DNA from 2 places in the Blautia hansenii DSM 20583 genome. Region 2 is predicted to be linked to the other one. Evidence: a T-box and tRNA genes for the amino acid it is inferred to sense, from the RefSeq annotation. Region 2 holds a T-box; the other holds one or more tRNA genes.
The links. A T-box is a leader RNA that pairs with one kind of tRNA and senses whether it is charged. The one in region 2 lies ahead of CGC63_RS12900 (valine--tRNA ligase), so its partner is inferred to be a tRNA-Val.
Positions count from the first base shown of each region.

Region 1 (15,576 bases), 560 kb from region 2:
TAACTCACATCCTCTTGGAATATACACTACTTGATTTTTTTCTACAGTAATCTCTTTTCCATCTATAATAAAGATTGCCTTTCCGGCTGTAATGTACCGCAACATACTATATGGAATTTTGCTTTCTGGCATATACCACTCTCCGCCAAAAGAATACTTATCCACATATAAAAAATTAATCCGTACTCCTTCGATATATGTTTTTTCTGTCTTTACTTCATTTTTTTTCACATTATCCCTCCGTATTCTTTTAGTCATTTGATAACACCAATTATACCCTTATTGTTTAAATTTGTGAATTATTTCTCTGTTTAAAAGTAGCCATTAGAACAGTTTAAATATTCATTTTAAACAGTTGATTTCCCTCTCTCATCTCCTTATAATAAAAATATAAATAAACGAAAAGGGAGAATTCACTATGATTATAAAAAATGGTTTTGTATTTCAGGAAGACGGTACCTTCCTGCAAAAAGATTTATATGTAGAAAATGACAGAATTGTAGCTTCAGAAGCAGAAGTAACAGATAAAACAGTCATTGATGCCTCCGGTTTAAAGGTTATTCCAGGTCTTGTAGATGTGCACAGCCATGGTGCAAAAGGTCATGATTTCTGTGATGCAGATCCAGAAGGCTTAAAAGTTATTTTACAGTACGAAAAAGAACACGGTATTACTTCCTACTGTCCTACTTCCATGACACTTGCAAAAGACCAGCTTATGGATATTTTTGCTACTGCTACGAAAGTAGAGCCATCCAAAGAGCTTGCTCATATTATCGGTGTAAATATGGAAGGACCATTGATTGATATTAAAAAGAAGGGCGCACAGGCAGGAGAACATATCTCCGTTCCTGATGCATCTTTCTTTAGAAAATGCAATGAAGCCTCCGGAAATCAGATTAGACTGGTTACATTGGCACCAAATGTAGACAAAGCCTTTGACTTTATTCAGGAAGTGAAAGATGAAGTTGTTATTTCTATCGGTCATACTACTGCAAATTACGAATGTGCAAAAAAAGCTATGGACATGGGTGCGAAACACGTAACTCATTTATACAATGCCATGCCTCCATTTGCTCACAGAGATCCAGGTGTTGTAGGTGCAGCTTGTGATACCCCAGACTGTATGGTAGAACTTATTTGCGATGGTTTCCACATTCACCCTGCTACAATCCGTACTACATTTAAGATGTTCGGTGATGAACGTGTTGTCCTTATCAGTGACTCCATGATGGCAACCGGTATGCCAAATGGTAAATACGAACTTGGGGGACAGGAAGTTACTATGACCGACTGCTTTGCAGCTCTTTCTGACGGCACAATTGCAGGCTCTGCTACAAACCTTTTTGACTGCATGAAAAAAGCTATGGAGTTTGGAATTCCTGAAGCAACTGCTATCTTTGCAGCTACCAGAAATCCGGCTAAGAGCATTGGCGTATATGACAAAGTAGGTTCTCTTACTGCTGGTAAATATGCAGACATTGTACTCGTAAATGATAATTATGAAATTCAGCAGGTAATCTAATATCTGCAGAAAGGGGCGTTTTATGGATTTCACTGAAGCTTTGCAGTCACGTATTGACACTTTTAAAAGCCAATATCCACTGCCCGACTCACTAAAGGCAAGACTTGTAGAACCTTCTATGCCTTTTTATGGAACAAAAATTCTCACACAGGCAGTTACTGCTTTATTAGAGGGCGAAAATCTGCTGCTATGTGGAGATAAAGCAACAGGGAAAAATATACTGGCTGAAAATCTGGCATGGATTTTCGGCCGTCCCACCTATAACATTTCTTTTCATGTAAACACAGACAGCAGCAGCCTCATCGGAACAGATACTTTTAAAAATAATGAGGTTACTTTAAGACAGGGACCTATTTATCAATGTGCTGTTTCCGGCGGTTTTGGTATTCTGGATGAAATCAATATGGCAAAAAATGATGCGGTAGCTGTGTTGCACGCAGTTTTGGATTACCGCAGAATTATGGACGTACCTGGTTATGAAAAAATTGCCCTTCATCCTGCCACACGTTTCATTGGTACTATGAATTATGGCTACGCTGGAACAAAAGAGTTAAATGAAGCTCTTGTTTCCCGTTTTATGGTAATCAATATGCCTCCACTTTCTATGGAACGTTTAGAACAGATTTTAAGAAATATCTTTCCTCACATCAAGCCAGATGCCCTGGAACAATTCTGTGGTCTGTTTTTAGACTTACAGTTAAAAGCAAAAAATGGAGAAATTTCCACAAAGGCAGTAGATATGCGTGGGCTTATCGGTGCCCTTCGCCTGGTTCATGGTGGTCTAAGTCCAATGGAAGCTGTGGAAATGGGTATTATTAATAAGAGCTTTGACAATTTTGAACGTGAACTGATTAGCGATATTGTTGTGACTCGTATCCCTGATACATGGAAAAGCGGTGATGTGTTCTAATGAAAGAAAACATGATGGAAAACAGACTGCAAAATCTTCTGTGGACAGTCAGTGAGGACTATAACTGCGATGTAAAAATCAATCCCGCAGACTTGCAAAAATCTCCTGAAATTGCTTTCTACAATATGGTTTTGCAAGGCGCTTTCCAAAAATATTTTGATGCCGATTTTTTTGAAACTTATATAAAAAAGAAAATACAATATGGAGCAGAACCTTCTGTTCTTACCCTGATTTCCAAACTCTGTATCGACAGTGCAGTTTCCTTAAAAATCTGTGCAGAGAGAAAAGGAATTGAAAATATACGAAGAAAAGCTTTCCGGGAAACTCTAAAAAAGGATGCTTTTCGCTTTTCTCATACGGATTGGGATTATCTGGAATATTGCTATTTAGAATTTCAGCTTTACCAAAAAACCATAAATCCCAAGCTGCATCCTTTGCTTTTAAAAATCGCTGCACTTTCTCATGCAAGCTCTGTAAAAGATGTATGCAAATGTATTGATGAAGTCTATCATACTTCTTATGAAAAAGGCTTCGCAGAATATTTTAAAGGTATCAGCAGAGACACTTCCGGCTTGAAATCTGCTGCTGAAGAATCTGATGAAACAGAGGAGCAGGATAACTTAATTTCTGATGAAGATACTGTCAATATTTTCAGCGGCCATGTAGATGCTCAAGATAATGGAAAACAGGATAAATCCAATGTCAGGCTTCTGGCTCTTGATAAACAATCCTCAGAGCATTTGGAAAAGTATATTGAACTGAATTATGGAAAAAGTATTCTTCCGCCCAATGAAAAATCGCGTTTGCAAAAACAAATGTGTACAGGCATACATGAAGACTGCAAGCTCCATATTACAAAAGGTGTCCTACACAATCAGGCAGTAAGTAATGCCAAAACAGATTATGTAAAGAGAATAAAAGAAGAAAATCTTCACGTTTATAAAAAGAATTTTCTTCTCACACGCCAAAACATTTTATCTCTTTCTAATCTGTTAAAAAGAGCTTTACTCACCAGAACAGAACGGGAATTATGTACCAGTGAATACGGCACAATCTGTCCGGAAAAGCTCTGGAATTTAGGTCGAACAGATAATTCCATGCTATTCAAACGGGAGCTTTTACAAGATAATTCTGATTTTGCCGTAGAAGTCCTAATTGATGCCAGCGGCTCACAGCAAAGACGTCAAAGCCTTGTAGCACTTCAGGGATTTATCATCAGCAGGGCTTTAAGCCTTGCCCAAATTCCCCATCGGGTAACAGGCTTTTGCACCTTTGGTTCCTACACTATCTTAAATGAATATCGAGATTACCTGGACAATTCTGACGCTGATGAGAATATTTTTGAATTTTATGGTTCTGCCAACAATCGAGACGGACTTGCTATTCGAGCTGTTGCGGACAGCCTTGATAAACAGCCACAGGAAAATAAAATTCTGATTGTATTAAGTGATGGAAATCCCAACGATATCATCGCCGCAAATTCTCGTCAAAAAACAGAAAAGCAGCCCTATTATCTGGATTTTGCAGTAAAAGACACTGCCACAGAAATTCGCAGGCTGAGAAATCGTAAAATTTCTGTTTTAGGTGTATTTGCAGGCGAAGAAGAAGACCTTCAGTCAGAAAAGAAAATCTTTGGAAAGGATTTTGCCTATATTCACGATATTTCCAACTTTGCTAATATCGTAGGACATTATCTGAAAAAACAAATCACAGACTAGACAAAAAACTTCCGCCACATGGATACCGGACACTTAGTCCTGTCAATGTGGCGGTTCAAAGTTATAATATCACAAAAATTTCTTAATCAGATCTATCTTCTTTTCCCTTTTCAACTGTTTAATCTCATATTCCCTGCGCATAGCTTCCGTCTTGGTCTCAAATTCTTCAAAATAAACCAGCTCTACTGGACATCTGCTTTTTGTATATTTTGCGCCCTTCCCCGCATTGTGACTGGCAATCCTTTTTTCCAGATTGTTTGTCCATCCGGTATAAAAACTGCCGTCGCTGCACTTTACCATATACGTATAATTCATCTTCTTCTCCCGTAAATCTATGTAAGGAACGCCTTGCCCAAAGACATGACGTTCTATATATCAAGCCGCCGATTAAAAAGTATTTTACTCAAACAAGATACTGACTGTAATATAAAATCGGCTGCGGATTTTCTTTCCGCATAGTTTATTATACTCTCCCAGTCAGAATTTGTGAATGATATTCTTTTACGGAAGATACTGCATCGGATCTAAAGAAACTCCATCCTTTGATAAAGCAAAGTACAGATTTGCCCCTTCCTTTGTGTAATATTTTGTAGGTTCACTGATATATCCCAATATACTTCCGGCGGAAACATATTCCTCTGCCTGAAATGGTACGTCTTTTAACTGTCCGTAAACTGCCTGATAGCCATTTCCCATATCCACCGTAACCGTCTGCCCTGTTTCTTCATTATTTACCACAGACACAATTTTTCCGTTGGCAACTGCTGCCACGGGAGCGCCTACTTCTGAAGAAATAGCGATTGCAGGATTGAGCTTATACACATTTAAAGTCGGAAAATAAATTGTATTATCCATATTATAATCCAAAACAACCTGTCCGTTTACCGGCCATTCCATTAAGGAACTCTCTGTAAAGTTAATTTCCGGCGCTGCTGCTGCCTGTGCAGATGTATTTTCTGCCTCCGGTGTAGGTGTCTGCTCCGGTGTTGTTTCCGGTGTCACTGTTTCAGGAGCAGTCTCCTCTGTGCTCTCCGGTGTACTGTCTTCCACTTCTCTTGTACCCTCTACATCTGTGGTATTTACATCCTGTGTTTCTTCCTCTGTCTCTTCTCGTTCCTCTGTTTTTATTGCCTGGTCAACAATATCTTCCTCGTTCTCCTTAACAAATTCTTTCTCATTTGCTCTGCTCTTACTCCCGGACTGGTAAACAGCCACACAGGTAACTACCAGAGTAAGTGCCAGTAAGCTTCCCAGTGCTACACGAATTTTTCCTTTTTTACTCATATTTTTCACCTCTGCCTTAGTGGGCTCATCCGCCCCTTTCTTGTTTTCAAATATAGGATTACCAGAAAAGCAGAAGTTATACATCTTTTCATTTTTCTTTCTCTATTTCCATATCAGGAAAAAAATATCCCAATATCTGCTCATAATTTTTTCCTTCTAATGCCAGATTGTGAGCCGTATACTGGCTCATTCCCATTCCATGTCCGATACCTTTACATAAAAAACGCACTTCCCCTTGACTGCTTTGCACGCTAAAGCAAGAGGAAGGCAAATCAAGCACCTCTTTTATCCGTTCTCCCTGAAACGCCTGATTTCCAATCTGAATTTCCATAACATACCCTGCACTGTCTGTTTTTGTTATTTCGATTTCTGCCTCTGCTGTTATGGAAAAAGCAGGATAACTTTTTTTAATCTTCTCTTCCAACTCCTTTAAAGAAAAATAACAGCCCTCTACATACAGAGGACTGTCTATATCTTTCGGTGTTTCCACTGAGGGTATGTAAGCAAACTTTTCACCCAGAATTTCTTCTCCGCTTCTGGTTTTACCCTGACTGAGAGGATGATAAGGAAGCTCTCTTTTCTCCTTTTGAAATACAAGAACTTCTCCCTCGGTATGAACAGCTGCCTCCTGAAACCTCCGAAATTGTTTCAGTTCTTCCCCGCTCATACTTTTTTTCTTTAAATAATCAGCCGCTTCCCGAATATCCTTCATGGCTTCTTCTGATTTCATTTTTAAAGATAAATTCGTTCTCTCAATCACTGTCTGCGCTTGAATTGCTTCTTTCTCATATCCCCAGTCAATATGAGCCGCTGTTAAAATCGGAATATATTCTTCCAAATCCGTCTGCCGGCTTAACGGACACGCCTTTCTGCCCGAAATAATCATAGTCAAAAGATACGGCAATACCAAAAACAACACTGCAAGTAACATACCTGCGTCTTTTTCTTTTTTCATAAAAATACAAAACCTGCATTTTCTTACTTGTATTATATGTCGTCTTTGGCTATTCTATCCCTTTTTCACAATAAACGCAGGAATTGGAGGATTATTTTCCCTGTTATAATAGCTGTTGACAATCACAACATACTTTCGGCTGTTCAGCTTCTTTAAATACTCTAAAATTCGATTTTTTTCTTCAAATCCCGTATCTCCTCCGCTGTAAATGCAAAGTGCCATCACACCGCCTTTTTTCAGCAGTTCAAGACCTTTTTCAATAGCTTTTACGCTAGTATCTGCCTTTGTTGCCAGATTGTGGTCGCCTCCCGGCAAATAGCCGAAATTAAAATAAATGCCGTCTACGCTTCCTGCTTCTGCATATTCATCCATGTTTTCATGACTGTCCAGATAAAGCTTTGCCCTGTTTTCCACATTGTGCTCTTTTAAAAGCTTTGTTGTACACATAATTGCCTTTTCCTGCACATCGAAAGCCAGAACTTTTCCACTTTCTCCCGCCAATTCACATAAAAACAACGTGTCATATCCATTTCCCATGGTTGCATCAATATACAACCCATTCGGATTTACCTGTAACTGAAACAGCTCATGACTCCACTCTGTAATCTGATAAGATTTCATACTTATTTTTCGCTAGCCTCCAATGCCTGTGAAAGGTCTGCGATAATATCGTCAATATGCTCAATTCCTACTGAAAAACGGATCATTCCCGGTGAAACTCCTGCTGCAACCAGCTGTTCATCATTCAACTGTCTGTGAGTATGGCTTGCCGGATGCAATACACTTGTCTTAGCATCTGCCACATGCGTAACAATAGAAGCCAGCTTCAGGCTGTCCATAAATTTCACAGCAGCTTCTCTTCCCTTCTTCAATTCAAAAGAAATAACCCCGCAAGTTCCCTTTGGCATATATTTCTGCGCTAAATCATGATATTTATCCTGTGGAAGTCCCGGATAATTCACCTTTCCAACCAACGGATGTGCGTCTAAATACTCCGCAACCTTCTGTGCATTATAGCAATGTCTTTCCACTCTTAAAACTAATGACTCCAGCCCTAAATTTAAGATAAAAGAGTTCATAGGAGAAGGAACAGAGCCTAAATCACGCATAAGCTGTGCATTAATTTTTGTAATATAAGCAGCTTTTCCAAACTGTTTTGTATAAACTACTCCATGATAAGACTCGTCAGGAGTTGTCAGTCCCGGGAATTTATCAGCGTGAGCTTCCCAGTCAAAATTTCCGCTGTCTACAATCGCACCGCCTACCTGCGCTGCATGACCATCCATATACTTTGTTGTGGAATGCACTACAATATCAGCGCCCCATTTAAACGGCTGGCAATTTACCGGTGTAGCAAAAGTATTATCCACTACAAGAGGAACACCATGGCTGTGAGCCAGATTTGCCATTTTTTCAATGTCTAATACTACTAAAGATGGATTTGCAATAGTTTCTGCAATGACAGCCTTTGTATTTGGTTTAAACGCTTTTTCCAATTCCTCTGCCGGCGCATCCACATCTACAAAAGTACATTCAATTCCCATCTTTTTCGCTGTTACGCCCAAAACGTTTAAAGTACCGCCGTAAATAGCAGAAGCACAGATTACATGGTCTCCTGCTTCACAAATATTAAAAATAGAATAAAAAATTGCTGACTGACCTGAGGAAGTGAGCACTGCTGCAACTCCGCCTTCCAAATCTGCAATTTTCGCTGCAACTAAATCATTGGTAGGATTTTGACATCTTGTATAAAAATATCCATTGTCCTTTAAATCGAACAATCTGCCCATTTCTTCTGTTGTGTCATACTTAAAAGTTGTGCTCTGATAAATCGGCATCATTCTCGGTTCACCCTTCTTTGGTTTCCAACCGGACTGAATACATTTTGTCTCAATATGATATTCTCTGCTCATCTCTATCCTCTCCTTTTATATAGAATTTTAAATTATTTTTTGTGCCAGCATCACTGCACCCAAGCATACCAACACACTGGCAATCATATAAATTACCGAAAGAACGCCTTTCCCATTTTCCATTAACACATAGCTTTCCAGCGCAAAAGTAGAAAAAGTGGTAAATCCTCCGCATACTCCCGTCTTTAAAAATAAAATCAAAGAGCTGCTTCCTATTCCCTTTTTTGCTGCGAATGCAGAAATACAGCCGATGAGAAAAGCTCCCGCTGCGTTGATAAAAAAAGTGTTCCACGGAAATCCTGATTTATCCTGTACAGGAATGAGGCTCAGTAAATATCTGGCTGCTGCTCCCAGAAATCCTCCCATGCCGACACAAAAACAGTTTAACATAGCTTCTATCTCCCTATCTTCTGTAATACTTTTGTCCAATAAGGATAATTGCCACAAACACTACCAATCCCGCTCCAAGCACTAAAAGCGTCTGCTCAGAACTTAATTTCATGCGTAAAGACAAAAGCTGCAAAATCAATAAATCCAAACCCATGACAGAAACTGCTCCGCCTATGGTCATCATAAACTTTCTCTCATTTTCAGGTGAAACCCCACTGGCAAAGCGTTCTCTTATCATAGACGGTTTACCTTTCACAGCAAGAAAAATTCCCGCCAAAATAATGACTGCTGCCAGAACAATCAATACAATCTGTTGCTGCGTCATCTTACTTCCTCCTCCATTCCCTGTTTCTCATATTTTTTTAATACAACTTTAAACCATAGCGGTAAAATTGTTCCTTTAAACACACAGGATAAGCTCAATGCCCACCAGACGCCGTTTAATCCCAAGCCCGTAGCAGATAAAATCATAGCTGCCGGAATTCTAAAGGCATTAAACAAAATTCCCGTAACAGACGGAGGCACAGTCTTTCCAATTCCCTGAAACGCCCCTGTGGCAGCGCCTTCTAGACACATAAAAATTTCCGAAATTCCTATAATTCTTAAATAATCCACTCCCATTGGAATAACATCCGGTTCTTTAATAAATATTTTAAAGAAAAATTCCGGAAATACCCACAAAAGCAATGTAGTAATTACACCCCACACCGCCATAATTTCAATGGCTTTTCGATATCCCTTCTTAATACGCTTCTTTTTCCCTGCACCATAGTTCTGTGCAATAAAAGCATTTACTGCTGTGGAAAAGCCTCCTGCCATCATCCATGAAATAGACTCTATCTGGCTTCCTACCTTCTGAACCGCAACTGCCGCATCTCCCCAGCCTGCAATAAAGCGAGCAATTACCATAGAAATCATAGACATCAGCGCATCCTGCATAGCAGAAGGAAGACCTATTTTTACAATTTCTCTGATATGTTGCTTCGGTGTTCTTACACACAAATGAATTCTCCCAAAAATAATTGGCTCTCTCCATACTGCTCTTAAATAAAGAACAAATACAATTATCTGTGCGAATACTGTTGCAAAAGCCGCTCCTGCAACTCCCATTCCTTTTAACGGACCAATGCCGAAAATCAAAAGTGGGTCCAAAATCAGGTTAATCACCAGCCCTACCGTAGTAACCCGAAAGGTAGTGACCGTATTTCCCATCGCAGCCAAAATACCTCCGATAACCTGATCTAAAAAGGAAAATACAATCAATCCGCAGGTAATCATCAAATAAACTCTCGCATCCCATATAACATCCGGACTGTTCAAATTAAAAAATCCAATCAACTGCTTATTCAAAAGCAAACTGATAATTCCATACAAAACACCCAGAAATGCTCCCATACGAAGAGCTCCTCTGGCAAACTCGGCTCCTTCTTCCGGATTTCCCGCACCCAAACGCTGTCCTACACTTACCTGCCCACCTATTCTTGGTATCATTGTAAATCCATTTGCCAGCCACATAAACATACCGGCTGCTCCAACTGCTGCTACCGCATTGCTTCCCAATCTTCCAATCCATATCATATCCACCAGATTGTATCCCATCTGAATAAAGGAAGTTCCCATGATAGGAAAAGCCAGACGGGCAAGGGTTCCCGCAATTGATCCTTCTAATAAATCAATCTTTTTTCTCATGTCCTTTTTCCTCAAATTCTGTCATTACTTTACTATCTTACCAAACTCTGAAAGAACCTGCAAACACTAATTTTTATCTGCAAAAGTCTCTTTTCAACTACCCCCAACTATGATACCCTTTAATATATAAAATTAAAGAATAGAGGACGCATTATGAAAGAGAAAATATACACCATTCCACTAATGGACGCATTTCATGCAAATGATGAATGTCCATTCTGTTTTATTGAAAGAAATCTGGAACAACACGCTTTGGACTTTGTCTTGGGACAAGGCGCTTCCTACATGGAAGACGACATACGGGCAGAAACCGATAAAATGGGATTTTGCCGAGACCACTATAAAAAGATGTTTCACTATGGCAACCGTCTTGGTACCGGACTTATTCTCACCACACATTTTAAAAAGAAAAATGAAGAATTGCAGCAACAAATAAAAATGTTTTCTCCAAAAAAGGCATCTATGCTGGGACATTTTAAAAAGGCAAAATTAAATCCCGATAACCCTCAAACCTCTTTGGGCACTTGGGTAAAGGAACAGAATAACTCCTGTTATATCTGTGATTATTCCAAGAATACTTATGCCAGATATTTAGATACCTTTTTTGAACTCTATCGTAAAAATAAAGAATTTCAGGAGATTTTCAAAAACAGCAATGGCTTCTGCCTTCCTCACTTCGGTGATTTAGTAGAAACAGCTGAAGAATTATTGTCTGACAAAGAAAAAGCTGAATTTTACCCACAATTATTCTCTTTAATGACAGAAAACTTACAGCGAGTTACCGATGATTTAGCATGGTTCTGTGACAAATTCGATTATAAAAACAAGGATGCTGACTGGAAAACCTCTAAAGACGCAATACAGCGGGGAATGCAGAAATCCGCCGGCAGCTATCCTGCCGATCCTTTCTATCAATCCGAAAGATAAGAAATTCAAAAGCATTTATAAAAAAAGAATAAATGAAAACTTCTCTTTTTCATTTTTCTTTTAGTATTTTGTCATAAATTAGCCTTATTTACATAGTATAGTATAACTTGTAAAAGCCAATAAGACTTTTTTCAAAATCTTTTTCTTTTCATATTACTGGCAAGCCTATTGCCAGTAACTCCTTCTTTTTTATGAAATGAACAAGAGCAGAAATCTATCCCCCTCAGATTTCTGCTCTTGCTTTTTTTATGTAAAAATTAGTCTGCACTGTAAAATCCTTCTGTAAAAATCTCACTGTTACAAACAAATATGATATTCTCCGTTTTTTTCTTTTCTTCACATTTCTTTTATCATTTCATCACAAATTCATCACATTTACCCTTTATAGTATAACTTGTAAAAGCCGATAAGACTTTTTCAAAAATCTTTTTCTTTTTCATATTGCCGGAATAAAAACCGGCTCTCCTTCTTTTTAATATTTAAAAATATTAAAAAAGAAACCAGAACCAACCTTCCCCCCTCATTGGTTCTGGTTCTTTTTTATTGTCTGCCTTAACTACTTTCCGATAAAAAGCTGGACCCAATTCATTCTTCCGTTCTTATCTACATAATACCCTACACCTATATGTGTATATGGACCCATAATGTTCTGACGGTGCCCTGGACTGTTCATCCACCCATTCATAACCTGCTCAGGTGTCCTTTGTCCCGCTGCAATATTTTCTCCGCACATCCAATATTCAATACCAAATTCCTGCAAAACAGTAAAACATGATGTTCCATCCGGACGAGTATGTGACAAATTTTGCTCTAGCTCCTTTGCACGCACACCGGCTGCCTCAGCAAGTTCATAATCATATTCTAAAGGTTCTAATCCATTTGCAGCACGCTCTTTATTTACAATGTTGGCAACTTCCATTTCATAAACTATGGAAATATCTTTCACCCATTTTCCATCAGGTCCTACATAATACCCATCAATCCAAGTATTCGTTGCCATTGCTCCGCTTTCGGTTAAATAGTAATCACCTATCCATCTATTTGATGCCATTGCTCCATCACTATAAAGATAATACCATTTTCCCCATATCTCCTGCCAACCTGTTTTCATATAACCGTTTCCATCAAAATAGTACCAGTATCCGTCTATAAACTCCCAATTATTTGTTGTATAGCTTCCGTCTCCATGACGATACCACCAGCCATACTCTGTATTTATCCATTGATTTCTTTTCCACTGACCATCAGAGCCTACATAATACCCATCAATCCAAGTATTCGTTGCCATTGCTCCATTTTCGGTTAAATAGTAATCACCTACCCATCTATTTGATGCCATTGCTCCGTCACTATAAAGATAATACCACACTCCATTAATTTTCTGCCATCCTGTCAGCATATATCCATTTCCATCAAAATAATACCACTTTCCACTAATTGATTTCCATGTATTAACCGGATAACTTCCATCATCCTCCTGATACCACCAGCCCGAGCTATTATACTCCCACTGAGCTGCTTGTACTTCTTTATTGCCTACAACTATACTTCCCATAAAAAGCAATGCTGCCGCAAATAATTTTACTCTTTTGTTTCTCATACTGCTTACCTCCTCTTTCATTTAAACTAATTTTACTAAACATCCTATGGATATACAAGAGTGAGATAAAAATGAGATATCGAGTATTTTTATTTCATAGAGCAAATTTTTCTATAAAACAAAAAACAGCCTAAATCCTTATCTTAAGGACTTAGACTGTTTTAAAACAGTGAAGCATCGGGGATTCGAACCCCGGACAACTTGATTAAAAGTCAAGTGCTCTACCGACTGAGCTAATGCTCCATATTAAATGCCCAGAGCCGGAATCGAACCAGCGACACGAGGATTTTCAGTCCTCTGCTCTACCAACTGAGCTATCTGGGCATGAGTAGCGGGGACAGGATTTGAACCTATGACCTTCGGGTTATGAGCCCGACGAGCTTCCAGACTGCTCCACCCCGCGATATACTATTTTACAATAAAATCTATAATAAATCTTATTGCTAAGCCGATGATCGGACTCGAACCGATAACCTGCTGATTACAAATCAGCTGCTCTGCCAATTGAGCCACATCGGCATATAATGGGCGATGGTGGATTCGAACCACCGAAGGCGTTGCCAGCAGATTTACAGTCTGTCCCCTTTGGCCACTCGGGAAATCGCCCATATTAACTTTTTAAAATAAATGGGACCTACAGGGCTCGAACCTGTGACCCTCTGCTTGTAAGGCAGATGCTCTCCCAGCTGAGCTAAGATCCCATAAATTTTCATTTACTTTCAAATGAAAGTAAACGACCCAGAAGAGACTCGAACTCTCGACCTCCGCCGTGACAGGGCGGCGCTCTAACCAACTGAGCCACTGGGCCATACTGAAGATATATACCTTCAAAACTACATATATAAAACGAAACCTTCCAACTGCCGTTCAGCTTAGTCCGCTTAACTTCCTAAGCTATTAGGTCAAGCCCTCGACCGATTAGTAACAGTCAGCTCCATACATTACTGCACTTCCACCTCTGTCCTATCTACCTCGTCGTCTTCAAGGGGTCTTACTTCTTTCGAATGGGATATCTCATCTTGAGGGGGGCTTCACGCTTAGATGCCTTCAGCGTTTATCCCTTCCGGACTTGGCTACCCGGCCATGCTCTTGGCAGAACAACCGGTACACCAGCGGTCCGTCCACCCCGGTCCTCTCGTACTAAGGGCAGCTCCTCTCAAATATCCTACGCCCACGCCGGATAGGGACCGAACTGTCTCACGACGTTCTGAACCCAGCTCGCGTACCGCTTTAATGGGCGAACAGCCCAACCCTTGGGACCTACTACAGCCCCAGGATGCGATGAGCCGACATCGAGGTGCCAAACCACTCCGTCGATGTGAACTCTTGGGAGTGATAAGCCTGTTATCCCCAGGGTAGCTTTTATCCGTTGAGCGATGGCATTCCCACTTAATACCACCGGATCACTAAGCCCTACTTTCGTACCTGCTCCACCCGTCGGTGTCGCAGTCAAGCTCCCTTCTGCCTTTGCACTCTGCGAATGGTTTCCGACCATTCTGAGGGAACCTTTGGGCGCCTCCGATACCCTTTCGGAGGCGACCGCCCCAGTCAAACTCCCCGCCTGGCATTGTCCCACCGCCGGATTACGGCGGCTGGTTAGAAACCCAATATCACAAGGGTGGTATCCCAACAGCGACTCCGCATAGACTGGCGTCCATGCCTCTTCGTCTCCCACCTATCCTGTACATGCAATACCGAGTCCCAGTACCAAACTGGAGTAAAGCTCCATGGGGTCTTTCCGTCCTGGCGCAGGTAACCAGCATCTTCACTGGTATTTCAATTTCACCGGATGCATTGTTGAGACAGCGCTCAAATCATTACGCCTTTCGTGCGGGTCGGAACTTACCCGACAAGGAATTTCGCTACCTTAGGACCGTTATAGTTACGGCCGCCGTTTACTGGGGCTTAAATTCAAAGCTTCGCTTGCGCTAACCTCTCCTCTTAACCTTCCAGCACCGGGCAGGCGTCAGCCCATATACCTCACCTTTCGGTTTTGCATAGACCTGTGTTTTTGCTAAACAGTTGCTTGAGCCTATTCTCTGCGGCCACATCTCTGTGGCACCCCTTCTCCCGAAGTTACGGGGTCATTTTGCCGAGTTCCTTAACAATGCTTCTTCCGTCGGCCTTAGGATTCTCTCCTCATCCACCTGTGTCGGTTTACGGTACGGGTACGATATAAACAATAGCGGCTTTTCTCGACGCATGGCTCACACACTTCCCTACTTCTTTTCGGTCCGCATCACGTCTTCAGATTGCCTGGCGGATTTGCCTACCAGACTCCTACCTCGCTTGCCCCGGGATTCCATTCCCGGGATGTGCTTTCCACACGTGTCCCCACAGTTCTGTTATATCGCAGTACAGGAATTTCAACCTGTTGTCCATCGACTACGTCTTTCGACCTCGCCTTAGGTCCCGACTTACCCAGGGCAGATCAGCTTTACCCTGGAAACCTTAGATATTCGGCCGTAAGGATTCTCACCTTACTCTCGCTACTCATTCCGGCATTCTCTCTTCCATAAAGTCCACAGCTCCTTTCGGTACTGCTTCTTCCCTTATGCAATGCTCCTCTACCAATTCCTTAGAATTCCTCAGCTTCGGTGTCGTGTTTTAGCCCCGGACATTTTCGGCGCAGGACCTCTCGACCAGTGAGCTATTACGCACTCTTTGA
Region 1 covers NZ_CP022413.2:17,684-33,259, reverse strand. The annotation lists gene CGC63_RS00175 (AraC family transcriptional regulator) at 1-231, opposite strand, end outside; gene nagA (N-acetylglucosamine-6-phosphate deacetylase) at 419-1,522, shown strand; gene CGC63_RS00165 (AAA family ATPase) at 1,545-2,432, shown strand; gene CGC63_RS00160 (vWA domain-containing protein) at 2,444-4,150, shown strand; gene CGC63_RS00155 (GIY-YIG nuclease family protein) at 4,220-4,465, opposite strand; gene CGC63_RS00150 (M23 family metallopeptidase) at 4,652-5,434, opposite strand; gene CGC63_RS00145 (SpoIID/LytB domain-containing protein) at 5,523-6,389, opposite strand; gene mnmM (tRNA 5-(aminomethyl)-2-thiouridylate-methyltransferase MnmM) at 6,444-7,010, opposite strand; gene CGC63_RS00135 (O-acetylhomoserine aminocarboxypropyltransferase/cysteine synthase family protein) at 7,013-8,302, opposite strand; gene crcB (fluoride efflux transporter CrcB) at 8,330-8,692, opposite strand; gene CGC63_RS00125 (hypothetical protein) at 8,706-9,017, opposite strand; gene CGC63_RS00120 (MATE family efflux transporter) at 9,014-10,381, opposite strand; gene CGC63_RS00115 (DUF6062 family protein) at 10,535-11,308, shown strand; gene CGC63_RS00110 (CAP domain-containing protein) at 11,865-12,908, opposite strand; tRNA gene CGC63_RS00105 (tRNA-Lys) at 13,079-13,151, opposite strand; tRNA gene CGC63_RS00100 (tRNA-Phe) at 13,160-13,232, opposite strand; tRNA gene CGC63_RS00095 (tRNA-Met) at 13,238-13,311, opposite strand; tRNA gene CGC63_RS00090 (tRNA-Thr) at 13,355-13,427, opposite strand; tRNA gene CGC63_RS00085 (tRNA-Tyr) at 13,434-13,515, opposite strand; tRNA gene CGC63_RS00080 (tRNA-Val) at 13,537-13,609, opposite strand; tRNA gene CGC63_RS00075 (tRNA-Asp) at 13,643-13,716, opposite strand; rRNA gene CGC63_RS00070 (23S ribosomal RNA) at 13,807-15,576, opposite strand, start outside.
Region 1: it has a tRNA-Val gene. The T-box ahead of CGC63_RS12900 (valine--tRNA ligase) is inferred to sense a tRNA for this amino acid. The anticodon was not compared.

Region 2 (15,576 bases):
CCTGCGTATTTGAATCAAAAATTTCTATGCCGCAATCCATGTGCTGTTTTTCAATATCAAAACCTTTTTCTTTCATTAAGTCAAAAAGAATTCTCTGTCCCACTTCTCCTAAATCACCGGTGATAATTCTGTCATAGTCTTCCGGCAGACGATTGAAATCCATAAGATTTTGGTAAATGGTATCGCAGGCAGCAGGCGCCATGCAAGCCCCCATATTTAAGGAGTCCTTAAAGCCGTAGTCCACAATTTTTCCTGTTGTAATTCCTGCAATTCTGGCTTTTCCGCCTTTCGTTCCCAAAATACATGCGCCGCTGCCTGTCACTGTCCATGTAGCTGATAAAGGTCTCTGATTTCCGTATCCTAAAGGAAATCGAAATTCTTTTTCCGCACTGCCAAAATGGCTGGACGTCACGGCTGCAACATAAGGCGCATACCCTCCTGAAACAGCCATCGCCGAAAGAGAAAGGGCTTCCCCCATTGTGGAGCACGCTCCGTAAAGTCCGTATATAGGAGTATCAAAGCCCATAATTCCAAAGGAAGACGCTATTGTCTGAGCCAGCAAATCCCCTGCATAAATCATACGAAGCTGCCACTTTTCAATACCGGCTTTTTCAATCGCCATAGATACTGCTTCCTTTTGCAGATTACTTTCCGCTTCTTCCCACGAAGTACATCCAAATAGTCCCTCTTCCTCTCCAATTTTATCAAAATATTTGCCAAGAGGACCGTCTCCCTCTTTTTTCCCTACAATAGCTGCCCCGCTTAATATATGGGCAGCCTGCTGAAACTGTATACTCTGCTTTCCTACAATCTGTTCCATTACACAATCCCCCATATATGCAAAAAGTAATAAATCAATCCTAACAGGGAAGATGTTAAAACTCCGTATAAAATAACAGGTCCGGCTATAATAAAGATTTTACATCCAATTCCGAAAACCTGTCCCTCCTTCTGATATTCAATAGCAGGCGCCGCCACAGAATTGGCAAAACCCGTAATCGGAACTAAAGTCCCTGCACCGCCCCATTTCGCCAGTTTCGGATAAATATTAAATCCTGTAAGAACTACACTGAACAAAATTAAAAGCAAGGAAGTCCAACTGCCGCTGATTTCTTTATCCAGCCCCATATTCTCACAGATATTTAAAATCACTTGTCCAATAGTACAAATTGCTCCACCACTTACAAAAGCTCCCAGCATATTTAAAAATAAATTATGCGTTGGCGTCTTTTCCTTGACATATTTTTCATATTGCTTTGCGTCCATTACCATTCACCACCTTTATTCTTATTGTGTGAAGTATGTTCCAATCTTATGCAATAAAAAATTGGAAAAGACTTCCTAGTGTTTTCCCTACTGCAATACAAATTACAATCCATCCAATCCCCTTCTTCAGTCCCAAACGCCTTGCCATCACGGCAAACACATTTACCACTTCTACAAGGGCAATAATCCAGCCCCCTAAAAACATCCCAAAGAAAAACCCTGTAACACCTGCAAAAATTTTTCCAAAAGGAACAGACAGATGATAAATATAAATCAGATTTCCCAAAAAGCTTCCAAGCATCAGACAATTTTCGTATAGAAAAATGTGGTTCGCCGTATGAGTAATCCCTGCAAAGCGTGGAATAATTCCCAGTTCTATAATAAACGCTGCCAGAGCCACCGCTACTACTGCACCGCCGCAAAGCCCTGCAATACCTGCCAGAATTTCCCCCTGCCACATTAAGCATTTTCCCCCTTCTGTGTTTTCTTGCTGCGATTTTTATCTGCAATAAGCGTTTTATTTACGTCATCCTCATAAAGCCGCATCTGTACTTCCACCGGAGTCGGGTCCTGCGTAAGCTTGCCTTTCCCAAAATGGTTAAAGAAAAAAACAACACCAATTCCAATTCCCACCGAATAAGTAAATTCCAAAATCGTAGGACCTGTGGCTATTTCACCTGTAAACTGCGTATAGATTTTAGAAAATAAATTGGCAGTATCCACATCTGTGTTAAAGGTCATAATAGAAAAAGCACCTCCAAAAAAAGTCAGCACACAGACCAATAATGTCTTTAACCAGCTATACCATTTTTGTTGATGCTTTGCTTTCTCGTAAGTAACAACAAGATTTGCCTCACCAATATGGGTAATGTCTACATTAGGTTCCTCTTTTGCTATTGCATGAACTAAATCCACCGCAGAAACCACATACCTTCCCGGTTCCCCATTTGGAATAGAAAAAACCTTTCTTACTTTATTTCTATTTAACACTTTACTGTCCTTACATGTAAGTTTCGCCACATCCTGTAAATATATTTCAGGACTTTGTACTTCTACATTTTTCTCTGTCTGTATATACAAAATTTCACTCATCTGACAACCTCCTTACATTACTAAGGAGTATTATGTCCAAATTTTCGCTTTATATCCGTTCTCTTAATGCCTTTAAAATTTTCTTTTCCAGTCTGGAAACCTGTACCTGAGACATTCCCATCATTTTGGCAATGCTGGTTTGTGTCTTCTCTTTAAAAAAGCGCAGATAAATCAGCTCTCTTTCTCTGGCATTTAAGCTCCCCAATATATCTTCTAAAAGAAGCTTGTCCAAAACCTCCTCCTGTTCATCTTTTTCATAAGGCAGCTTATCCTCCAAAGCAATATCGCTGCCATCGCTTTGATAAATGGTCTTCTGCAAGGACTCCACCTGTGCCGAAGACTCCATCGCCATAATCAGTTCTTCTTCTGATACAGACAATTCCTTTGCAATTTCCTCCATAGACGGCTCCTGCCCCGTTTTCATCAGCAATTCTTCCCTGACTGCATAAGCCTTTCCCGCTGCCTCTTTTAAGGAACGGCTCACCTTTACCATACCGTCATCTCTTAAAAAACGTTTAATTTCTCCTGTTATCATAGGCACTGCGTATGTGGAAAACCTCACTTCATAGCTTAAATCAAATTTGTCTATGGCTTTTAAAAGTCCGATACAGCCTATCTGTACTAAGTCTTCCAACTCAGCCCCTCTATTTTGAAATCTTCTGGCAATACTATGTACCAGCCCCATATTTTTCTCTGTAAGTATATCTCTTGCGCTCTTATCTCCTTGGTGTGCACGCCCGATAAGGGCAAGGATATCATCCATACAGCCCTCCTACTCAAAGACGTCTTTCTGTCTGCCGATTGTTTTTTTCATGGTTACGGTTGTCCCTTCGCCAAGTCTGGACTCTACAAGTACCTCGTCCATAAAAGCTTCCATAAAAGCAAATCCCATTCCCGACCTGTCCTGCTCAGGCTTTGTAGTAAAAAGAGGCTGCATTGCCTTTTCCACATCTTCAATTCCTTTTCCTTTGTCCTGTACCACTACCGTTAATTCTCTTTGAAAGCGGCTGCATTCTATGGTAATCATATCTGTCTCTTTTTGATACGCATGCACGATACAGTTTGTAATTGCCTCCGATACGGCTGTTTTTATGTCTGCGACCTCCTCCAGTGTAGGATTTAACTGTGTGCTGAACGCAGCCACCGCAATTCTTGCCAGTCCCTCATTGCAGGAACGACTTTCTACCTCCAGAACCATTTTATTATCCCGGTTCATAATCTCCCCCCTATCTCACTCTATAATTCCATACCGGCTCCTGACTGATTTCAATGTGCTTGTAAATACCGGAAAGCTGCATAATCTTCAAAACTCTGTCATTTACATGGATTGCTGCCACCGTCCCCTTGCTGTAACTTAAAATCCGCTTTCTGCCCATTATCATGCCAATTCCCGAACTGTCCATAAAACCCGTTTCCGAAAAATCAAACACCAGCTGCTTTATCAACCCCTTATCCAGCTCCTTATCCACCTGCGGGGTAATCTGCTCTGCAAAATGATGGTCTAATTCCTTTGGAACATACACAATCAACTGATTTCCACGCTTCTTAATTCTATCCTCCATCTTCACTATCACCCTTTCATTTATAAGCATCATTTCTACATACAAATTTAAACTCATTTATCACTTTTTTTCTATTTTATAATTTTATCACCAACAACTATATTATTAATTTCCTTCTCTGTTTTGCATAAATAACTTATATCCATTTCCAGATGCAGGCGCAGTATTCCAATGGCAAACAATGCAGAATATTTTCGCAGTTTTTGGATGTATAGTGATGTTTTGGAAGCCGTGTCTGAGTGCATCAGCACGAGTTTGGCGGACAAAACATCATTAGGCGACGCAGAAAAACTAGAAAATAACTGCGTTTGCCGTGGGATATCTGAGCCAATATCAAAAGCAAATGGTTTTTTATGTAAAACAGCAAAAAGACGCATACTTCCCGTATACGCCTTTTCTCCAAGGTTTTTCTTCTGTATTTATTCTTCTATGGTTTCCCCTGACTGTATTTCTCCGTCTGTCTCTCCCCCGTCTTCCGTTGGGACTTCTCCGTCTCCTTCACCTTCTGCCGGAGCTTGGTCAGAACCGCCGTTTGCCTCCAGATAATCCTTTGCATCGGAAGCTGCTTTTGTTCCGGGGAATTCATCTATAATTTTCTGATACCACTGATTTGCGTTTTCTTTATCGCCTTTTTTGTCATAGGCCTGTGCTAACTGGAACATGGTATTTTTATCCTGTTTTCCAATATTCAGAGCTTTTTCCAAGCCGGCGATGGCGGTATCATAATCTCCGCTTTCCAAAGCAGCCGAAGCTTCATTTACATATTTTTTGCGCACCGTAGAACCTACGGATTTCATAATGCTGTCATACATGCTCTTTGCTTCTACGGAAAGAAGCTCTGCATTAACGCCTTCAATGGCATTGGCTGCTGTATCGGAATTTCCTTCCTGATGTGCCTGCCACGCTTTTATGAGGTTTTCATAAGCCGCTGCCTTTTCTCCTGCTTCCTGAATTTGCGTCTGCGCTGTATTGACAGACTCGGTTGAAGCCTCCATCTCCTCCTGCATACGGGCAAGCTCCGCAGATATGGTTGCCATTTTTCCGCTGTATTCCACAACCTTTTTGTTGGCTTCCTGATTGATTTTCTGTGTCTTTGCAGGCACAATCAAAAACCAGAGAGCCGCAGCGCCTACCAAAAGCCCCAAAAGCAGGTTTACCAAGGTATTGGTAATGCTCTTTTCTTTATATTCCGGCGGCTGAATAATGGTATCATTGCCGGACTTATATACAATACTTCCGTTTTGCTTTTCATCCTCTTTTTCTCTCATTTTAAAACGAGAGTCCAGATTTGTAGCTCTGCCTGTCTGCTCCTCAATTTCTCTTAAAAAACGAAGAGTCGTGGTATTGGTCTTATCAATCTTTGCCGCTGCTTTCAGTTGTTTTCTGGCTTTCTCATACTCACCCTCATGAATATAAATAAGCGCCAGTAAATGATAACCTTTAATCAGCTTTGGATTGTTAGTAAGCACTTTTTTCAGCTGCATTTTCGCCATATCCAGATTACCGTTTCGGCAATATTCCAGACATTGATTATATTTTTTAATGCTTGTATTAATCATATCAAGGCGATTGGTATTTTTTTGCAGCTTGTCAATATATGCGCTTGCCAGATTGCCCTCAGGCATCATATTTTTGCTGATTACCCATTCGCTTAAGGCAGCAACCACTTCTCCCGTTTCAAAATATACCAGACCAAGAAGATTTCTTGCCTGTATATTCATTTTATTCATTTTCAGACTTCGTTTCAAGCAGGTAATTGCTCCTGATAAATCCCGAATTTGAGCCTTTTCAAGTCCCTGATTATAATAAAAATTGGATAAAGCATCGATTTTCTTCAGTGCCTTTACATTACATCCGCATTTCGGGCAATAATCAGAAGCTGTCAGTACTGTTTGACATACAACACAATTCATCGTCTACTCCTATTTCTCAGATGTTTTATGATTATCCCGCATCATTTCTTTCAGAATATCAATGACATCTGTCAAATCCTGTTTATAAATTGCCCCTTCTGCATCGTCTACATCCAAACACGGCTGAAACTTCTTTAGTTCTTCCTCGTAATTAATCATGTACTCTCCTCCTTACATAGTCCTTAATCTCCCCTACAAGATATAAAGAACCTACCACGAACAGCAGCCCGTCTTTTTTCAGCTTATAAGCCTCTTCAAAAGCTTTTTCCGGATTTGTTTCCACCAAAACGTTTTCACATCCGTTTTCCTTGAACAGTCCAGCAAGCTCCAAAGCTGACTGTTTTCTGCTTCCCCAGATTTCTGTTGTCACAACATTGGTAAAATGAAGCCCGTCACAGATTTTTGCAATCATATCAGGAAACTCCTTGTCAGAAACCGTGGTAAATAACAATGTAATTTCATAATCCTTCTGGAAATGACGAACAGTCTCTACAAACTTTGCAATGCCGTCCTCATTATGCGCTCCGTCTACAATGACACCGGGAAGTATGGTTTCCATACGCCCCTGCCAGCGGGTATTTTTCATACCATGCACCAACTCTGCCTTTTCCATACCATGATATTCCTTCAAAACACCCATGGTTTCCAGAGCCAGAGAAGCGTTCATCATCTGATATTTTGCAGTAAAAGGAACAAATAATTCCGTGTCCCCATAAGCAGCTGAACGGCTGATAAAATGAATTCCTTCCGGTGTAAAATCCAAAAGCTTCTGGTTTTCTTCTTTCACTTCACACCAAGGACATCCTAACTCATGCGCTCTCTTTTTTATTACTTCTGCCGCTTCCTGATTATTTCCGTCAAAGATTACCGGAACCTGCGGTTTTATAATTCCTGCCTTTTCTCCTGCAATCTGTGCAATGGTATTTCCCAAATATTCTACATGGTCAAGGCTAATGGATGTAATCACACAGGCAATAGGATTTAATACAGCGTTTGTAGCATCCAGTCTTCCACCTAAACCGGTTTCCAAAATGATATAATCCACATTTTCCTTCTGGAAAATCACCATTCCCATAAGGAAAAGAAATTCAAAATAAGTAGGATGATAATCTCCTGCCTCTAAAAGCTCATCTGCCAGCTTTTTCACACGTAAAAAGGCTTCTAAAAAGGCCTCGTCCGAAACCATTACCTCGTTAATCTGAAAACGCTCATTAATTTTTACAAGATGAGGAGATGTGAATAACCCGCATCGAAAACCGTGGGCTTCCAACATGGTAGAAAGAAAAGCACAGACACTTCCCTTTCCGTTTGTTCCTGCAACATGAATAATTTTTCTATCTTTATCAGGGCTGTCCAGCATATCCAGACATTTCCTGGTGTGTTCTAATTTATTTTTCGTTGTAAACTTCGGTATATCTTCTATATAATTTACCGCTTCGTCATAAGTAAACAAGCTATCCCTCCTGTTCTGAAAACATAAGCTACCGCACTAAGACTTTGCCTAATGCGGTAGCCTCATATCAATTACCATTATAATGGAGTGGAAAGAATATGCAAGCAAATTATGTCGGTCAGAAAAATTTTCTTTTATTCCTCTTTTTCCTTCTGACTTTCTTCTGTCACAGCGGTTTCCGGCTCTTCCGTGACAATCAATTCCAACTCTGCGCTTGAACTTCCTTCGATTGGTTCATGGTAAATATACTTTTCTGTTCTTGTAAGCACTCTGTGGGTAGAACTGTTGCTTCGCATTGCAACATCTACAACATCCCCTTCTTTTAAGGCGGTGTTTAACAAAAGCAATGTATTTTCATCTACAAAATTCGCCTCTGCCAATTCCCCGTTTATTTCCATAAATGAGGACTGTGTAAAGTTTGCGCCTTTGATATAATACTGTGTTTCACCCAGAGTATCAATTCCATGAAGCTCTGCTTCCTTTACACCCAAATGTGTTTTTGTTCTCTGGAAAGGATTTTTCCCTCCGTATGTGTATTTTTCACCATATAAAATATCATATTGGAGCGTTTCTAAATCCACCTGATAATTTTTTGTATTTCTTCTTGCCTGATGGAAACGGAAAATATTTCCCTCATGAATACCGACTCTGTCCATAACCTCGGCTGCAATCTGATAAGCTGCCAGATTTTTATCTTTCTTTTCCAGTCCCATATTGTCCCAAATCACATACTGTGTCTGGAAAAGATATTTATTTTTTACATCGGTAACCTTCAGTCCCATAGTCGGAAGATGGTCTCCATACATAACCAACACAACGTCTTCATCCAGCTTGGAAAGCTCGTCTGTCAGCTCTTTTACAAACTGATCCATTTCATAAATCTGGTTGCAATAATACTCCCATTTATAATTTTCTGCCTGCGTACTTGAGCCTTTTACTGTAATCTTTGGATTTTCCAATACCGGTTCTTCAGGATAATCTCCATGTCCCTGTACGGAAATCGTGTATACATAATCCGGCTGCGGTGTGGACTCCATTGCTTCCAGAATATATCTGGTCAGGTTTCTGTCACGCATCCAGTCATTAGGATTAGTATCGTCCTGTGTTGCCATGTATTCCTCCGAAGTAAAGGTATCAAATCCCAGATTTGCAAAAACATTTTTTCTTCCATAGAAATTCGCTTCGTTATTATGAATTGCATGAGTTCCGTAACCCAGCCCCTTTAATACATAAGGAGCGCTTTCACAGGTGGTTTCTTTCAAAATACTTTTATACGGATATTCACCCGGTCCAAAATAACGCATGCTCATTCCGGTAATAGACTCAAACTCTGTATTGGCTGTACCCGCCCCTACGGAAGGAACTTTAAAGTAACCGGAAGAATAATCATTCATCATTTTTCTGAAATTCGGAATAGGGTCTTCCGATACCTCCAGATACTCTACCAAAGTCGGGTCAAAAAAGGACTCCAACTGTAAAAACAGAATATTTGGTCTTTTCTCCCCTGTTTCTGCCAGATTTTCCTCACTTTTCTGAATTTCATCAATGACACCCTTGGAATATTCTCTCGGTGAAGAAATTCCTGTGTTAAACACAGTGGTTGCCAGACAATAGGGGTATCCATAATCCTCGTAAGCAAAAGCAATGTTTCCAAAATAGTTGGAAAGCACCCTCTTTTCCAATGCCAATTTTGTTGTGCCCGCAAAAGCGAGAACCCCTGCAATAATCAAAGGCACATTGACCTTATAGCTGAGTTTTCCCTGATATTTCGGTCCTTTTATAAACAAAATAATCAAACCGATAATCGCAATAACCGCTACAATCATTACTACCCAGAAAAAGAAAGGTGACAAATATCTGTCTGCAATCTGGACAGCATCTGTAATCATGTGTAAGTCAGGACCGGTAAACGGCGTAACACGTGTAGTAAGCAGCACACCGTTAATAATTCCAAGTCCCATCCAGAAAATAAACAAAATCGTTCGCACAAACACACGTCTGCGGAACAGATATACAATCAATGTAGTGGTAAATATGAGAAACGCATTGTAAAAGAATACCAACGGGCGTTCCTGTAAAAATTCCCACGCATTCCAGATAGAATGTCTGGACATTGCTTCAATAAAGAAATATCCCACACAGACTGCCAGCATTTGCAGAGGAACAGAAAACATATTAAGGTATTTCAGACAAAATACTTTTTTTATTTCTTTCATAAAATTTATTCTCCTTAATAGCAATGAGAACAGGGGTGTACGACTGTAAAAGCCTTATCCCCCTGTCCCTGATTTGTGCCTAAAGAATTACTGAAGCTGTGCCAGACGCTCTTTCACCTGTTCCATCATGTTGGTATAGCGTTCTAATTTTTCACGCTCCTCCTGCACCTTGCTCTCCGGCGCTTTGCTGATAAAACGCTCATTATTCAGCATACCGTTTACACGTGCAAGCTCTTTTTCCAGTTTTTCTTCTTCTTTCTTCAATCTCTCAATTTCTTTTTCAATGTCTACCAGTTCTGCAAACGGCATATAAATTACTGCGTTGCCGATTACCGCTGATACTGCATCTTCTGCAATTCCCTCTTTGTCAGCCTGTACGAAAACTTCGCTTGCATAGCCAAGTGTAGCAAAGAAAACTTTTCCGCTTTCAAATATTTCTCTGACTGCTGCTTCCTCAGAAACAACGAATACCTTTGCTTTTTTGCTTGGCGGAACGTTCATACCTGTACGAACATTACGAATTCCTCTTACGGCTTCCTTAATTGTTTCCACTGCTTCTTCATCTGCTGCAAAATCCCACTCTTCTGTAAATTCCGGCCATGCAGAAATCATAATAGATTCTTCTTCCGGACAAAGTGTACAGTAAATTTCTTCTGTAATAAAAGGCATATATGGATGAAGGAGCTTTAATGCATTGCTTAAAACTGTTTTCAATGTCCAAAGGGCTGCTGCCTTTGTAGTATCTTCATCATTATAAAGACGTGGTTTTACCATTTCAATATACCAGTCACAGAATTCTTCCCAGATAAAGTCATATACTTTCTGAACTGCAATTCCCAGTTCGTATTTATCCAGATTTTCTGTTACTTCTTTTGCCAGTGTATTTACTTTGGATAAAATCCATTTATCTGCGCCTGTCAATGTCTGTAAATCAATATTCTTTGGAATATCTGCTTTTTCCAAATTCATCATGATAAATCTGGAAGCATTCCATACCTTATTAGCAAAGTTTCTGCTTGCTTCTATACGTTCCCAGTAAAAACGCATATCATTTCCCGGTGCATTACCTGTCATCAAAGTAAGACGCAGCGCATCTGCTCCGTATTTGTCAATAACTTCCAATGGGTCAATACCGTTTCCAAGAGATTTACTCATCTTACGTCCCTGAGAGTCTCTTACCAGACCATGAATTAAAACATGGTGGAATGGTGTTTTGCCTGTCTGTTCCAGACCTGAAAATACCATACGGATTACCCAGAAGAAAATAATGTCATATCCTGTTACCAGAACGTCTGTAGGATAGAAATATTCCATTTCCTCTGTTTTTTCCGGCCAGCCTAAAGTAGAAAATGGCCAGAGTGCTGAAGAGAACCATGTGTCCAGTGTATCCTCATCCTGATGGAGATGTGTGCATCCACACTTCGGACATTTTTCCGGCATTTCTCTTGCAACTACAGTTTCCCCACATTCATCGCAGTAGTATGCAGGAATTCTGTGTCCCCACCATAACTGACGGGAAATACACCAGTCTCTGATATTTTCCAGCCAGTGCATATATGTCTTGTCAAAACGTTCCGGAACAAACTGTAATTCTCCGTTTTTCAGAGTTTCAATGGCAGCTTCTCCCATTTCTTTCATTCTTACAAACCACTGTGGCTTAATCATCGGTTCTACGGTTGTCTTACAACGGTCATGTGTACCAACGCTGTGAGAATGAGGAACTACTTTTACTAAAAGTCCCTGTGCTTCCAAATCCGCTACCATCGCTTTTCTGGCTTCATAGCGGTCCATACCTGCATATTTTCCGCCCAGCTCATTGATAGTTGCATCATCATTCATAATGTTGATTTCTTCTAAGTTATGACGTTTTCCGACTTCAAAGTCGTTCGGGTCATGAGCCGGTGTGATTTTTACACATCCTGTTCCGAATTCTTTATCAACATATTCATCTGCGATTACAGGAATTTCTCTGTCTGTCAAAGGCAGCTTCAGCATTTTTCCAACCAGATGTTTGTATCTTTCATCTTCCGGATTTACTGCAACTGCGGTATCGCCTAATAAGGTTTCCGGTCTTGTTGTAGCGATTTCTACGAACTGACCTTCTTCTCCTGCTACCGGATAATTGATATGCCAGAAAAATCCATCCTGGTCCTCATGCTCTACCTCTGCGTCAGAAATAGAAGTCTGACATACAGGACACCAGTTAATAATTCTGGAGCCTTTATAAATATATCCTTTTTCATATAATTTAATGAAAACTTCCTGTACTGCTTTAGAACAGCCCTCGTCCATAGTAAAACGTTCTCTGTCCCAGTCAGCAGAAGCACCCAGCTTTTTCAGCTGATTGATAATCTTTCCGCCGTATTCTTCTTTCCATTCCCAAGCATGTTTTAAGAATTCTTCTCTGCCGATTTCATTCTTATCAATGCCCTGCTCTTTTAATTTTTCAATAACCTTTACTTCCGTAGCAATAGCTGCATGGTCTGTTCCCGGCTGCCACAGCGCTTCGTATCCCTGCATTCTCTTAAAACGAATAAGGATATCCTGCATGGTTTCGTCTAATGCGTGTCCCATGTGAAGCTGTCCTGTAACATTTGGCGGCGGCATAACAATGGTAAATGGTTTTTTGTCTCTGTTTACCTCTGCATGAAAATATTTGTTATCCAGCCATTTTTGATAAATACGATCCTCTAATCCTTTCGGATCATAAGTCTTTGCAAGTTCCTTGCTCATGGTTTCCTCCTCTTAGGTTATAAAGGGTAAAAAAATACCCTTCATAACCATTTCTTCTATAAAATAGTTACAAAGGGCGATTATTCATCGCGGTACCACCTTTATTTATCACTCAAAAGTCCTTTAACGCTGACGATGCGTGAAAGCCTACCAAAGTTTCCTCCTTCAGCCTCCCGGTTCAAAAGCTACCTTCCATCCATTTCCCTTGAGCTGCCTTCCAGCCGCTGAGCTGCTCTCTCTGTAAGTTTCCTGAATGTACTCCTCTTTCTCATTACCTTTACTTGCATTTTATCATAAGCATAAACCCCTGATTTGTCAAGACAGGAAATTCTAAAAACTTTCTAATCAATATTAAAACTGTTCTTTCCCATCTGTTTGTGTTACAATTTTTATAATGTAAGGGTTGTAGAAAAACAAAGTTCGGAACAATCCAGCAAGTATATTTTAATTTCAAAATATAATTAAAAAACAGCAGCTATAAGCTCCGTGTTTCCTTCCAAACGATTTGGCATATTTTCGCAGTTTTTCGAGCATAGCGATGCTTTGGAAGCCGTGTTTGAGTGCTATTGCACGAGTTTGGCGTACAAAGTATTTCTAAGCGGCGCAGAAAAACAAGAAAATAGTCATGTTTGAAAGGAAACACGGAGACAGTATCTGGACTTTTAATTATAATTTTCACCACAGGAGGTGCTCTATGCCAAAATTTTCAAAGTTTTTTAAAGGATTGGGGATTGTTGTCCTCATTATCCTCATCCTCTTAGTCTGTGCGGTTCTATGGCTTACCATTCGGGAATATCGACCGGAGAAAGAAGAAGCTCTAAAAGTGCCCAAAAATACCCGTACACTGTCTTTAGATGACTCTCTGCGTATTATGACTTACAACATCGGATATGCAGGGCTTGATAAAAGCGAAGATTTCTTCATGGACGGCGGTTCCGAAGTACAGCCGGACAGTAAAGAACAAGTAGAAACAAACCTAACAGGTATTAAAAAGGTTCTTACGGAAAATCCTGCTGATGTTTACTTTCTTCAGGAGGTTGACAAAGACTCTAAACGTTCTTTTCATATTGATGAAACAGAATATTTAAAAAGCTCCTTAAATATGGAAGGTATTTTTGCTTATAATTTTAAATGCGATTTTGTTCCTTATCCCCTTCCGCCTATCGAAAAAGTAAACAGCGGTATCTTCACCATGACAGATTTAAAAGTAAACAGTGCTGCCCGCCTTGCACTTCCTGAGTCTTTCTCATGGCCTGTAAAAACATGTAACTTAAAACGCTGTATGCAGGAAACACGTATTCCGCTGGAAGGTACTGACGCAGAGCTGGTATTGATTAATTTCCATTTAGAGGCTTACGATGACGGTGACGGAAAAATTGCACAGAGTAAAATGCTGGCTGAAAAGCTATCTAAGGAATACGAAGCAGGAAACTACGTCATTGCAGGAGGCGATTTTAATCAGACTTTTGAAGGAATGGACAAATATCCCATTACCAACACAGAAAACTGGGTTCCCGGAATTATCGGTCAGGATACTCTTCCTGAACATTTTTCTTTTGCAGTTGATGATACTTATCCAACCTGCCGACTTTTAAATGCGCCTTATACCGGTTCTTATGAAACCTCACAGGTCTATGTCATTGACGGCTTTATTGTGTCGGATAATATAACGGTTTCTGATATTTCCGTCATCAACACGGACTTTGAATACACGGACCATCAGCCGGTGCAGATGGAAATTTCTTTAAAACCAGAATAATTTTTCCCAAAATGAGGTTATCGAAGTAAACGACGCTTACTGCAATAACCTCATTTTTCTACAAAGGCAAATCCCGTTTTTTAAATCCCATTATTCCTATCATGAAGAATATTCCTGCTAAAAGCCACAATATCCCTACATACGCAAATCCAACCCAATCATATTCCATTATTTTTTCAGCATCAAACAGCGTCAGCGGAGTAAAATATTTCAAAAATTCAATATCTTCATTTACCTGTGAAAGCATCTGAATTAAGAAAAATCCCAGTCCAATTCCCGCTCCCAGACCAACAGAAAACTTCATTTCATTAAACAGGCAGGCAAACAGAAAGCACATAGAAGCCAAAAATATTTCCAGAGAAGCCAATCCGAAATTCAACACCAGAAATTTCTCAATTTCCAGTTTTCCCTCAAACATAATCTCACTGCATATTATAATCAGCGCTACGGCATACAGAACCAGTAAAATCACTCCTGAAAGCAGGACTACAAGCTGTGTAACAATAATTTCGCTTCGGCTGTAATGCGTATTTAATAAATATGCCATAGAACCTTTTTCCATATACTTAGAAACTAATTTGTAACACATAATGATGATGTAAATAAACGGAATAATCACTAAAATAAATCCATATAAATAATTATTCAAAAAATCCAGCAGTGTAACTCCCGGATTTTCCATACCAAATGCAGCAAAAAATTCCGGCATGCTCTCTGCCATGGCGTTTATTCCGGTCCCTACTTCCGGGTCATACATTGCAGTAATGATACCGGAATAAAGAGTAACAATCCCCATAAACAACAGCAATATTTTATAATTGGATTTTATTTCTCTTTTTAACAATGGTATACTCATCACTTTTCCTCCTTGTAATAACGCAAAAAAACTTCTTCCAACGTCTGGTTTCTGACAGCAATATCCTGCACCTCGTACCGGCTTAACTGCTTAATCAATTCATCTACTTGATTTTTTAAAGACAGAAAAACTGTATTCTCCCTTCTTTGACTGTCAGAATATAAGCCTTGAAAGTTTTCTGCACTTTTTATATCAGAAAAAGTAATTTCATAATGCTTCACTCTGTTATTTTTTATCTTATGTATATCTTCATCTGCGACAATTTTTCCGTCTTTTATCATAACCACTCGGTCACAGGTATTTTCCACTTCTTCAAAAATATGCGAAGACATTAAAATTGTTTTTCCAGCATCCTTCTCCCTTTTAATCAGCTCTACAAACTTGTTCTGCATAATCGGGTCTAATCCCGTAGTCGGTTCATCTAAAATTAAAATCGGCACGTTCTGCATAAAAGCAATAATCAATCCGATTTTTTGCTTCATACCCTTAGACATCTTTTTAATCTTAACCTGTGTATCGATTTCCAAATATTCCGTTAGTTCTCTCGCATACGTCAGGTCTTTCATCTTCTTCATTTTCGCCATAAATTCAATAAACTCTTTTCCTGACATATTGTCCATAAAAGCAATTTCGCCCGGAAGATATCCCACCTTCATCTGAACACAAGAAGCATTGCGAAAACAATCCATGTTTAAAATCTGTGCCCTTCCTTTTTGTGGGCTTATA
Region 2 covers NZ_CP022413.2:2,527,973-2,543,548, forward strand. The annotation lists gene CGC63_RS12845 (stage V sporulation protein AD) at 1-820, opposite strand, end outside; gene CGC63_RS12850 (SpoVA/SpoVAEb family sporulation membrane protein) at 820-1,266, opposite strand; gene CGC63_RS12855 (stage V sporulation protein AB) at 1,313-1,726, opposite strand; gene CGC63_RS12860 (stage V sporulation protein AA) at 1,726-2,358, opposite strand; gene CGC63_RS12865 (SigF/SigG family RNA polymerase sporulation sigma factor) at 2,408-3,121, opposite strand; gene spoIIAB (anti-sigma F factor) at 3,131-3,574, opposite strand; gene CGC63_RS12875 (STAS domain-containing protein) at 3,585-3,977, opposite strand; gene CGC63_RS12880 (hypothetical protein) at 3,992-4,297, opposite strand; gene CGC63_RS12885 (tetratricopeptide repeat protein) at 4,340-5,833, opposite strand; gene CGC63_RS15475 (hypothetical protein) at 5,843-5,992, opposite strand; gene CGC63_RS12890 (bifunctional folylpolyglutamate synthase/dihydrofolate synthase) at 5,985-7,286, opposite strand; gene CGC63_RS12895 (sulfatase-like hydrolase/transferase) at 7,421-9,502, opposite strand; gene CGC63_RS12900 (valine--tRNA ligase) at 9,590-12,235, opposite strand; T-box leader at 12,305-12,516, opposite strand; gene CGC63_RS12905 (endonuclease/exonuclease/phosphatase family protein) at 12,930-13,994, shown strand; gene CGC63_RS12910 (DUF2705 family protein) at 14,053-14,850, opposite strand; gene CGC63_RS12915 (ABC transporter ATP-binding protein) at 14,850-15,576, opposite strand, start outside.